2 regions of the Bradyrhizobium sp. USDA 4506 genome follow, and region 1 is predicted to be linked to the other one. Evidence: riboswitches for the same ligand, from Rfam matches in the RefSeq annotation. Region 1 holds a riboswitch; the other holds the start of a gene.
What was found. Region 1 has a riboswitch for cobalamin ahead of ACVIHF_RS08765 (DUF1636 family protein). Riboswitches for the same ligand answer to the same signal wherever they lie in the genome.

Region 1 (5,825 bases):
CGCACCGAGCGGCACGAAGCCTTTGGCTGGGCGGCCGCCCGGATCGACGATCTCGCCAATCTCATTCCGGCGCGGTTGACGGGTGTTCTGTTCGTGCTGCTCGCGCCGAACCGTTCGCAGGCGTGGTCATGCATGTTGCGCGATGCGCAGCGGCATCGCTCGCCGAATGCCGGCTGGCCGGAAGCTGCGATGGCCGGCGCGCTCGGCGTGCGGCTCAGCGGTCCTCGCATCTATCACGGGCACATCGCCGATGAGCCCTGGCTGAACGAGGGGGCGCGCGATCCGGCTGCCGCTGACGTCCTCACCGGGCTGAAACTCTATCGTTACGCCATGATTCTGTTGGCTGGGGCGCTGCTGGTCCTGGCGCTGGCGTGAAGGAGCGGCGCATGCGTGAGCACGGCGGGAACCTTGATGTCGCCCGGCAGCGCTTCGGCGGCGCCGCGGACGACTGGATCGACCTGTCGACCGGGATCAATCGGGTGCCGTATCCCTTGGTCGATGTCGAGCCGCGGCAATGGAGCGCGTTGCCGTCGCGATCCGATCTTGAATCGCTGCACGACGCTGCGCGGCAGGCCTATGTCACCAAGGCGCCGATCGTGGCGATGGGTGGTGCGCAGACCGCGATTCAGTTGCTGCCGCATCTGGCGCTCAAGGGGCGGGCGCGGATTCTGGCGCCGACCTATAACGAGTATGCCGCGGTGTTGTCGGCCGCCGGCTGGGACGTTGCCGAGGTGTCCGATCTCGCCGCGCTTGCGGGTGCGGACATTGCGATCGTCGTCAATCCGAACAACCCCGACGGACGACGCCATGATCGGCGGGAGTTGCTGGCACTGCTGCCGCGCGTTGGCCGGCTCGTCATCGACGAGAGTTTTGCGGACGCCGTTCCTGACCTGTCCCTTGCACCGGAAGCAGGACACGCGGGGCTGCTGATCCTGCGCTCCTTCGGCAAGTTCTACGGACTTGCCGGCTTGCGCCTCGGCTTCGCGATCGGCAGCGAGGCGGACGTCGCCGCGCTTGCGGCGAGGGCGGGCCCATGGCCGGTTTCGGGAGCAGCAATCGCGATCGGGCGGCGCGCGTTGCTCGATCACGACTGGGCAACGGCGACGGCTGCGCGGCTCGCGGACGACTGCGTCAGGCTCGCTGCAATGGCGCGATCGCGGGGCTGGACGCTGCTCGGTGGCACGTTGCTGTTCCGGCTCTACGAGACCGGCGATGCGTTGGCCGTGCAGGAGAAGCTTGCGCGCAGCCAGATTTGGTCGCGGGTTTTCCAGCAGAAACCGGGATGGCTGCGCCTCGGCTTGCCGGGCAGTGAGCCCGAGTGGTCGCGCCTTTCCGCCGTGTTGTCGCGCTGATTGCGACGGCGCTGCGCTCCCTCTCCCCGTTCTTACGGGGAGAGGGCTGGGGTGAGGGGCCGCATCCGCATATTCGGCGACAGCTGCGGTTGCGGAGACTCCCCCTCACCCGGAACGCATCTAGCGATGCGTTCCGACCTCTCCCCGCACGCGGGGGCGAGGTGAGAAGGAATCATCTCGCTTTAACGCGCCAGCGCGAGCAGGCCTTCGACATCGAGATGGGTCTCGATGTGCTCGGCAAGCGCGTCGAGTGCGCTCTCGACCCTGGCGCCGTAGGGCTGATCAGCCGCCGCGATGTCGAGTTGTGCAAGGAACGCCTTGCGGAAATCGTCCGAGGCGAACAGGCCGTGCAGATAGCTGCCGTGAACGCGCCCATCTGCGGAGACAGCGCCCTCAGCCGTACCGTCGAGTGATGCAAAGGGCCGCGCGCGATCCGGGCCGTCGGTGCGCCCGATATGGATTTCATAGGCGTTGATCGGCTGGCTGGTCGCGGCATGCACCGCGCTGGCGCGCGTCAGCGTCTTCTGTTCGGTCATGGTGGTTGCGACATCGAGCAGCCCGAGGCCGCGTGTTTCGCCGGCGGGCCCCTCGATCCCTTCAGGGTCGGCGACGGTCTGACCAAGCATCTGATATCCGCCGCACAGGCCGAGGACATGGCCGCCGCGGCGATGATGTGCCAAGAGATCGATGTCCCAGCCCTGCGCGCGCAGGAAGGCGAGATCGCCGCGGGTCGATTTCGAGCCGGGCAGGATGACGAGCTTCGCATCACCTGGGATGGCTTCGCCCGGACGTACCATCACGAGATCGACGCCGGGCTCCAGCTTCAGCGGATCGAGGTCGTCGAAATTGGCGATCCGCGACAGCGCAAGGAACGCGATCTTGCACTGGCCCGGCTTGCGCGCCTCGCCGAGCCCGAGCGCATCTTCGGCCGGAAGTTCGCCGGCGCGGACGAACCAGGGCAGCACGCCAAATCCGCGCCAGGCGGTGCGCTCTTCGATCAAGCGATAGCCGTCATCGAACAATGTCGGATCGCCGCGGAATTTGTTGATGATAAAGCCCTGGATCATCGCGGCATCATCAGGGTCGATCACCGTCTTGATGCCGACGAGCTGCGCGATCACGCCGCCGCGGTCGATGTCGCCGACCAGCACCACGGGCACGTCTGCTTTGCGCGCAAAACCCATATTGGCGATATCGGCTTTGCGTAAGTTGACCTCGGCGGGGCTGCCGGCGCCCTCGACCAGCACCAGATCGGCGCGCTGCTTCAGGCGCGCAAAACTCTCCAGCACCGCGCCCATCAGCGATGGTTTCATGCCGGCATATTCGCGCGCGCGTGCGGTGGCGATCCGTTTGCCGTGCACGATGATCTGGGCGCCGACATCGGTCTCGGGCTTGAGCAGCACCGGGTTCATGTCGGTGTGCGGCTCGACGCCGGCGGCGAGCGCCTGCAATGCCTGCGCGCGTCCGATCTCGCCGCCATCGACGGTCACGGCGGCGTTGTTCGACATGTTCTGCGGCTTGAACGGCAGCACGCGCAGGCCGCGCCGTCGGGCGGCGCGGGCGAGGCCGGCGACGATGAGCGATTTGCCCACGTCCGAGCCGGCTCCCTGGATCATCAATGCGCGCGCCATCGTGATGCCCGTCAGAACTCGACGCCCGGCTGGGCCTTGATGCCGGAGCGGAACGGATGCTTTACCAGCGTCATCTCGGTGACCAGATCGGCAATCTCGATCAGCTCCTCCTTGGCGTTGCGCCCGGTGAGCACGACATGGGTCATCGGCGGCTTCGACGTGGTCAGGAAGTCGACGACATCGGCGATCGCAAGGTAATCGTAGCGTAGCGCGATGTTGATCTCGTCGAGCACGACCATGCGCAGGCTCGGGTCCGCGATCAGCTGCCTGGCCTTTTCCCAGCCGGCTTGCGCTGCCGCGATGTCGCGGGCGCGATCCTGCGTCTCCCAGGTAAAGCCTTCGCCCATGGCGTGAAATTGACAGAGATCGCCGAAATGCCCGGTGAGCAGGCGGCGCTCGCCGGTATCCCAGGCGCCCTTGATGAACTGCACCACGGCGCAGGGAAAGCCGTGAGCCACACAGCGCACGATCATGCCGAACGCGGAGGACGATTTTCCTTTGCCGGCGCCGGTATGAACGATGATCAGGCCCTTTTCACCGCTCTTGGTCGCCATGATGCGGTCGCGGGCGGCCTTCTTTTTCGCCATCTTGTCCGCGTGGCGCGCATCCGGCGAAAGATCGGTGCCGACGGCGCCGTCTTCAGCGTCCTTTCCATCAGAAGTCATCACATTCCTTCGGCTTGACAAGTGCGAGGCTTGGACGAATGGTGGTCCTGCGTTGGTTCCTGTCCTACGACAGGCGAAGAGGGAATGCGATAGGGCTCCGCTAAATCGGGCCCGAAGCGCAGCCGCCCCCGCGACCGTGACCGGAGAGATGCCCAAGCCACTGATTCCATACGGAGTCGGGAAGGTGGGCATCGAAGGGTAAAACCTGCTCCGCAAGCCGGGAGACCTGCCAACGCAGCATGTTGTGAAACCGGCGGACGGGGTGTTCCGCGACGGGGAACGAACCTGTCCAAAATCGGTTCGTGTGCCTCATCGCTTCCCGCTGTCAATCCAGGAAGGGCGATGAGCGTCACACTTCATGTCTGCATCACCTGCCGCGCCGGCCAGACGTCGGCGGAAGGTGAACTCGCGCCCGGTGCACGCCTGCATGCCGCGCTTGTCGAGGCCGGCGTGCCCGATGACGTCAATCTGGTTCCCGTCGCATGCCTGTCGGCCTGCAGCCAGGGCTGCTCGGTCGCGCTCAGCGCGCCGGGGCGCTGGTCCTATGTCTACGGCCGACTGTCCGCTGATAATGCCGCGGATGTGATCGCCGGTGCCTCCGCCTATGCGGCGGCGCCCGACGGCATCGTGCCGTGGCGCAGCCGTCCGGAAATCTTCCGCAAGCAATCGCTCGCCCGCATTCCACCTCTTCCCGTCGTGCCGGAGGCCGCAGAATGACCACGCTCGCCAAAATTCCGGTCACCGTCGTGACCGGCTTTCTCGGCTCCGGCAAGACGACGCTGATCCAGCATCTGATCCGCAATGCCAACGGCAAGAAGCTCGCGGTGCTGGTCAACGAATTCGGCAGCGAAGGCGTCGACGGCGACATCCTGAAGTCGTGCGCCGACGCCAATTGTCCGGCCGAGAACATCGTCGAGCTCGCCAATGGCTGCATCTGCTGCACCGTCGCCGACGATTTCATCCCGGCGATGGAGCAGTTGCTGGCGCGGAACGTGAAGCCCGATCACATCGTGATCGAGACCTCGGGGCTCGCCCTGCCGAAGCCGCTGCTGAAAGCGTTCGACTGGCCGGAGATCCGTTCGCGGATCACGGTCGACGGCGTGATCGCGCTCGCCGACGCCGAGGCCGTCGCCGCCGGCCGTTTTGCGCCTGATCCGGCCGCGGTGGATGCGCAGCGTGCAGCGGACGACAATCTCGACCACGAGACGCCGCTGTCGGAAGTGTTCGAGGACCAGATCGCCTGTGCCGATATCGTGCTGCTGACCAAGGCGGATCTCGCCGGGGCGGAGGGGATCAAGGCAGCGAAAGCGGTGATCGCGGCCGAGATGCCGCGCGAGGTGCCGATGTTGCCCGTCGTCGACGGCACGATCGACGCGCGCGTGATCCTCGGGCTCGGGGCGGCGGCGGAAAGCGATCTCGCGGCGCGGCCGTCGCATCACGATGGCGAGGAGGAACACGAGCACGACGATTTCAATTCCGTCGTGATCGATCTTCCGGAAGTTTCGGATGTCGACGCGCTGGTCGCCTCGATCAAGGGGCTGGCGCGCGAGCAGAACGTGCTGCGCGCCAAGGGCTACATCGCGGTCGAAGGCAAGCCGATGCGGCTGTTGGTGCAATCGGTCGGCGAGCGGGTGCGGCATCAGTTCGACATGCCCTGGGGTGCCCGGGCGCGGCAGTCGAAGCTCGTCGTGATCGGCGAACATGCCGACATCGATGAAGCCGCGATCAGGGCACGGCTTGGTGTCTGATGCACGTCGTCTTCCGCGAGAGCCGCGGCCTTGAGGAGACCGCGACGCCAAGGGACCTCGGCCAGGATCCGGCCGATCTCGTGGTGTTGTCGTTTTCCGACAGCGATCTTGCTGCCTTCGCGGCCGGCTGGCGGCGCGGCCGTGCTGCGCTGCCGTCGCTGCGGCTCGCCAATCTCGCGGAGCTGCGCCATCCGCTGTCGGTCGATACCTATATCGAGCGGACGCTCTCGCACGCCCGCGGCATTCTGGTGCGGCTGATCGGCGGCGAGCCCTATTGGTCATACGGGCTGGCCGCGGTGCATCGGCTGGCGAAGGAGCGCGGCATCGCCCTGGTCGTGCTGCCGGCCGATGGCCGCGACGATCAGCGGCTGGATGAATTCTCGACCTTGCCGGTCTCGACGCTGCGCCGTCTGAAGGTGTTGTGCGACA
Region 2 (5,825 bases), 5.0 Mb from region 1:
TCGCGCGGATCTGGTTCTTCACCTCGTCCAGCGTGCGCGGCACCGTGAATTCGACGAGGTGCAGCCCGTGGGCCTTCAACAGATCACGGGTCGCGCGCTTGTCGAACAGGCTGACCACGACGAGGTCGGGCTTGAGCAGCAGCACGTCCTCGGCCTCGCCGGACAGGCGCGGAAAGTTTCGCGCCTTCTCCGCGGCCCAGGATTGCCAGTCATCGCGCGAGAAGCGGCTGAGGCCGATGATCTGGTCCGGGTCGGCCAGCGACAGCACGAGCTGGTCGCTGCAGACATTCATCGAGACGATGCGCGGTCCGGCGGCGAACGCGGCGCCGGCGGAAATAAGCCACAGCAGTATCGCGACCACCGCACCAAGATGAAGCGAAGCGAGATGGCTGCCACGCTGAAGGTGCGCCCCCTCTCCCGCTTGCGGGAGAGGGTTGGGGTCGGGGTCGTGCCGCAATGAACGCTCTTTGAGTGGAGAGAGCCCCCACCCGCTGCGCTCTTCGCGCGCAGCGACCTCCCCCGCAAGCGGGAGAGGTGAACTGAGCTCGTGGTGAGGCCGTGGCCACATCACACGTCCGCCCACGGCACGATGACGACCTCGCGCTGAAATTCGGCACGATAGGCGCTGATGCGGAACACGCTGGCGAGGACGCTCTCCGACAATGCCTCGACGGGCGCGCCCTGCGCGGCCAGCCGCCCCTCCGCGAGCACCAGCACGTGATCGGCAAAGCGCGCGGCGAGTCCCAGGTCATGCGTCACCACGATGACCAGCACGCCGGTGTCGGCAACGTTGCGCAGCTTCTGCATCACGTCGATCTGGTGGCGCGGATCGAGCGAGGCCGTCGGCTCGTCGGCGAGGATCACGGGCGCCTCCACCGCGAGCACCCGGGCCAGTGCGACGCGGCTGCGCTCGCCGCCGGAGAGTTCGGTGACGCGGCGATCGCTGAACTCAGCGACGTCGACCGCCTGCATCGCGCGCAGCACCGCCTCCACATCCGTCTGCGACAGCCGCGCCGGATCGGTCGCACCGTGCGGATAGCGGCCGAGCGCGACGATATCGCGTGCCGGCAGCGGCCAGTGCACCATGTGGCCCTGCGGCAGATAGGCGAAACGTTTCGCGCGCTCGCGCAGCGGCAGCGACGCCAGCGCATCGCCGCCGATCCGGATCTCGCCGCCCGACGGGATCAGCCCGGCCAGCGCGCGCAGCAGCGTGGTCTTGCCGGCGCCGTTCGGCCCGACCAGCGCGACCAGATGGCCCGATGGCAACGACAGGGAGACATCGTGCAGCACCTTGCGGCTGCCGAGCGAGGCATTGAGCGCGGCAGCCGAGAGCAGCGTCATGCCACGCCTCCGCCGAGCGCGCGGCGTTCGCGCATGATCAGATAGAGGAAGAACGGCACGCCGATGATCGAGGTCAGCACGCCGACCTTGATGTCTGAGGTCGAGGGAATGATGCGCACCGCGATGTCGGCGGCGAGCAGCAGCGCCGAGCCGGTGAGCGCGCTCGGCACCAAGAGCCGCGCCGGATCGTGACCGATCACGGGACGCATCAGATGCGGCGCGACGAGGCCGATGAAACCGATCGTGCCGGTGACTGCGACCGCGCCGCCGACGCCGAGCGCCACGCCCGTGATCACGAAGAGCCGCAACCGCCCGACGTCGACGCCGAGGCTCTGCGCCGCCTCCTCGCCAAGCGTCAGCGCGCGGAAGGCGCTCGCCTGGCTGAGCAGGATGGCGGCGCCTGCGATAATGAAGGGCAGCGCCAGCGCGACGTGCTGGAAGCTGCGGTCTTCCAGCGAGCCGAGCAGCCAGAACGCGATCTCCAGCACCACGAACGGATTGCTCGAGAGATTCATCACCAGCGCGGTCGCGGCTCCCGCAAAGCTCGAGATCGCGAGCCCGGCGAGGATCAGGATCAACAGCCCGGCATTGCGGCCGGCGATCGCAAGCAGCGCGAACACCGAGCCGAACGCGGCGATGATCGCCACCACCGGCAGCGCGTAGGAGCGCACATCGGCGAGGCCCAGCGCGATCACCAGCACCGCGCCGAAGGCGGCCGATTGCGGCGCGCCGAACAGCGACGGCGAGGCCAGCGGGTTGCGCAGCAACCCTTGCAGCGCCGCGCCTGACAGCCCAAGAATACCGCCGATCGCGAATGCCAGGATGGTGCGCGGCAGGCGGATCTCGCGCACGATCACCTGCGCCACATCGCTGCCGCCGCCGAACAGCGCCTCGATCACCGCGAGCGGCGACAGCCGCACCGGCCCGATGCCGAGCGAGATCACCAGCAGCAGCAGCACAAGCGCGAGCAGCGCCGCGGTGGCGCCCCACCGGCGCCGCGCCGCGACCTCGGCCGCCAAGGCAAAATCCTGCACGCTCATCGGATCCATGCTCTTACAGCGATCGTCGTGGCAGACAAGCGACACTCGACAAAAACCGTGGCCGCACGGCCATTGCCCGACTTCCGCCGGATTGACTTTGCTACCCGGCCGAACCCTAGATGAACATGACGGTTCTTTCATGAGATGAAAAGGGAATGCGGTACGGGGAAACTTCCCCAACGCCGCGGCTGCCCCCGCAACTGTATGCGGTGAATCCTTCGTCACAGGCCACTGGGAATCTCGGTCCTGGGAAGGCGACGAAGGGTAACGACCCGCGAGCCAGGAGACCTGCCGTCAGCCGTGGTCACACGCGATGCTGCCGGTCGGGGAGTACAGGCATGAGCTTCACCTGATGCTGTGAGCACGATGGTGAGACTGGTTCGCGGTGACGTGCCACTGACGTTGCCGAGGCCTTTCTTATGTTCTCCTTCCCTTTCCATCGGCGGCGCCGCGCGCTTCTGCTCGCGTCGACGATGATCGCGCCGGCGACGATGCTCGCGCCGGCATTCCTTGTCTCCGCAGCGCGGGCGCAGCAGGCACCCGCTCCCGATCAGCTGCCGGCGATCGAAGTCACCAAGCCGGGCGACCAGAACGTCACGCGCGCCAGGCCGGCCGCTGACGAAGCGCCGGCGCCGCGACGCCCGGCGCCGGGCACCTCGCAAGGCAACAATACAGGCAGCGGAGCCGGATCGGGCACGACAGGGACCGGTGTGGCCACCGGAACGGGCGGCACCGGCGGCCGCCAGTTCGCCGGCATTGTCGGCACCTCCTCGGCCGTGATCACCGCCGACGACATCGCGCATTCGCCGGTGCAGTCGTTGCCCGAGATCCTCGCGCAGGTGCCGGGCGTGCAGCTGCAAACGCCCTATGGCGGACCGAACGGCGCCAAGACGTCGGTCGACCTGCGCGGCTTCGGCGCGTTCGCGACCGACAATACCCTCTTCCTGCTCAACGGCCGCCGCCTCAACGACGTCGACAAGGCCGGCTTCGACCTCACCACGATTCCGCTCGATTCGATCGAGCGCATCGAGATCACGCGCGGCAACAGCGGCGCGGTGCTCTACGGCGACAACGCGGTGGGCGGCGTCGTCAACATCATCACCAAGACCGGCGTCGGCGGCCCGCCGACGACGATGCGGGCCGAGGCCGGAGTTGGCTCGTTCAACACCCGCATGGCCGCGGTCTCCGCGGCACTCAATTCCGGCCCGTGGTCCACCTCGTTCTACGGCAACGGCATCAAGTCGGACGGCTACCGCGTCAACAATGCGCTCGACCAGCGCAACGCCGTCGGCAACATCAACTACACGACGCCGGATCTCACCGCCTTCCTGACCGTCACCGGCAGCGACCAGAAGCTCGGCCTACCCGGCGGACGGCTGGTCGATCCGTCGATCGGCGTGAACGAGCTGCTCACCGATCGCCGCGGCGCCGCGACGCCCTTCGACTATGCCAACCAGCAGACCGCCAGCGTCACCGCCGGCTTCACCAAGACGCTGATGAACGGCGTCGACCTCATCGTCGACGGCGGCTGGCGGCAGCGCGAGACGCAGAGCGGCTTCTTCGGCACGGTGCCGACCATCAGCTTCGCCTCGACCTACAATGACGCCGCGCTGCAGACCTGGTCGCTGACGCCGCGGCTCAGCGTCAAGAACGTGATGCTGGGCGTGCCGTCGACGATCCTGACCGGCATCGACTATTACGATTCGACCTTCCGCGAGGCGCGCGGCGCCTATCAGGGCGTCGACCCGTTCCACATCTACAGTATCGAGCAGCAGTCCGTGGCCGGCTATTGGCAACATACGCTGGGCCTGTTGCCGACGACCGACTTCTCCTACGGCGCGCGGGTTCAGAACACCAGCATCTCGGCGCGCGATCGCTACGACCCGAATGCGCCATTCGCATTCGACACCCAGGCGGCACCGCTCGACAGCAACGAGACGCAATACGCGCTGCATGTCGGCATCGAGCATCGCCTGACCGACACTTTCTCGGTGTTCGGCCGCGCGGCACGCGCATTCCGCACGCCTGATGTCGACGAACGCGTCGCGTCGGGTCCGTCATTCGACCCACTGACCTTCGCCCCGATCCCGCAGAATTTCCAGCTCAAGACCCAGACCTCGCAGGATGTCGAGGGCGGCTTTCGCGTCAGGACCAACCGCTTCCAGGTCCAGTCCAGCGTCTATCTGATGGATCTCGAGAACGAGATCCATTTCAACCCGGTGCTGTTCTTCAACACCAACCTCGACCCCACCCGCCGCTACGGCTCGGAGACCAGCGCGGCGCTCAAGGTCAGCGACAGCGTCACCCTGCGCGGCGGCATGGCGATCACCCGCGCGGTGTTCCGCGAAGGCATCTGGGCCGGCAACGACGTGCCGCTGGTGTCGCGCTACACCGGCAATCTCGGCGTCACCTGGAATATCTGGCAGAACTATCTGGTGTTCGACGCCACGGTGCGGGCCTGGAGCTCGCGCATCATGGACAACGACCAGGCCAACACCCAGAGCCGGATTCCCGGCAACGCCACCGCCGATATCAAGCTGAGCGGGCAAGTTGACCGCTTCTTCTGGTCGCTGAGCGTGAACAACCTGTTCAACGCGCTCTATTACGACTACGCCATCGCGAGCACGTTCACCGAGGGCCGCTTCTCGGCCTACCCGCTGCCCGGCCGCACCTACATGGTAAAGGCCGGCGCGACGTTCTAGAGCATGATCCGGTGGGGCGGGTGTGCCCCGCCGCACCGTCTCCGAATATTACAAACGCACGGAAACTGGGGTAGAGTTCCGGCAGCTGATTTGACCCGCGCAGGGGAAACGCATGGCCAAGGCCGGGAAGCAGACCAAGGGCGGCACGAAGACCAAAGACAAGGCCGACGACAAGTCGAAGAAACCTCCGCCACCCGCAGCGCTACAGGACGACGAGTACTACGAGGACGGCGACATCGCCACGCCGAAGCTCGACCGCTACGGCAATGATGACGAGCCGTTGTGAGGCGCGGCGAAGATCGATCGACCGATCCCGCGCAGTCGCGCGCGGCGGCCTCGTAGGTTGCGAACTACCGAGCCCGGCTCATCCTCGCCAAGCAGACATTAGGTCGCAGCGAGGTCATGGGCCGGACCACCCTTCCGGATTGGTTGCCCACCCCCTGAATGCTAGGCTCGCATGGACGCTGGGTCCTTGCTGGGGGGCGGTGCCATGAGATTTGCGAAGGCAGTGCTCACGGTCTTCTGCATGATCGCGTCGATGTGCGACCCGTCCGATGCGCAACAAGCTCCCAGGAAAGTAGGAATCCTCGTCAACGGCGGCCCGTCGCCGCTCTTCGATTCCATCAAGAAAAATCTTCTGAGCGACTTCGCCGACCGCGGCTATCTCGAAGGACGCGACATCGTCATCGAACCGCGATTTGCCGAATCGAAGCTCGAGCGCCTTCCGGGCCTCGCCTCGGAG

Region 2: another riboswitch for cobalamin. It lies ahead of ACVIHF_RS32495 (TonB-dependent receptor); the one in region 1 lies ahead of ACVIHF_RS08765 (DUF1636 family protein).

The regions. Positions count from the first base shown of each region.
Region 1 is NZ_JBSSBM010000002.1:1,400,974-1,406,798, forward strand. Features, by position in the region: gene cbiB (adenosylcobinamide-phosphate synthase CbiB) at 1-375, shown strand, start outside; gene cobD (threonine-phosphate decarboxylase CobD) at 387-1,352, shown strand; gene ACVIHF_RS08755 (cobyric acid synthase) at 1,535-2,983, opposite strand; gene cobO (cob(I)yrinic acid a,c-diamide adenosyltransferase) at 2,995-3,648, opposite strand; cobalamin riboswitch at 3,685-3,896, shown strand; gene ACVIHF_RS08765 (DUF1636 family protein) at 3,991-4,365, shown strand; gene cobW (cobalamin biosynthesis protein CobW) at 4,362-5,396, shown strand; gene cobN (cobaltochelatase subunit CobN) at 5,396-5,825, shown strand, end outside.
Region 2 is NZ_JBSSBM010000002.1:6,417,235-6,423,059, forward strand. Features, by position in the region: gene ACVIHF_RS32480 (ABC transporter substrate-binding protein) at 1-361, opposite strand, end outside; gene ACVIHF_RS32485 (ABC transporter ATP-binding protein) at 568-1,341, opposite strand; gene ACVIHF_RS32490 (FecCD family ABC transporter permease) at 1,338-2,381, opposite strand; cobalamin riboswitch at 2,494-2,691, shown strand; gene ACVIHF_RS32495 (TonB-dependent receptor) at 2,801-5,083, shown strand; gene ACVIHF_RS32500 (hypothetical protein) at 5,196-5,369, shown strand; gene ACVIHF_RS32505 (ABC transporter substrate-binding protein) at 5,574-5,825, shown strand, end outside.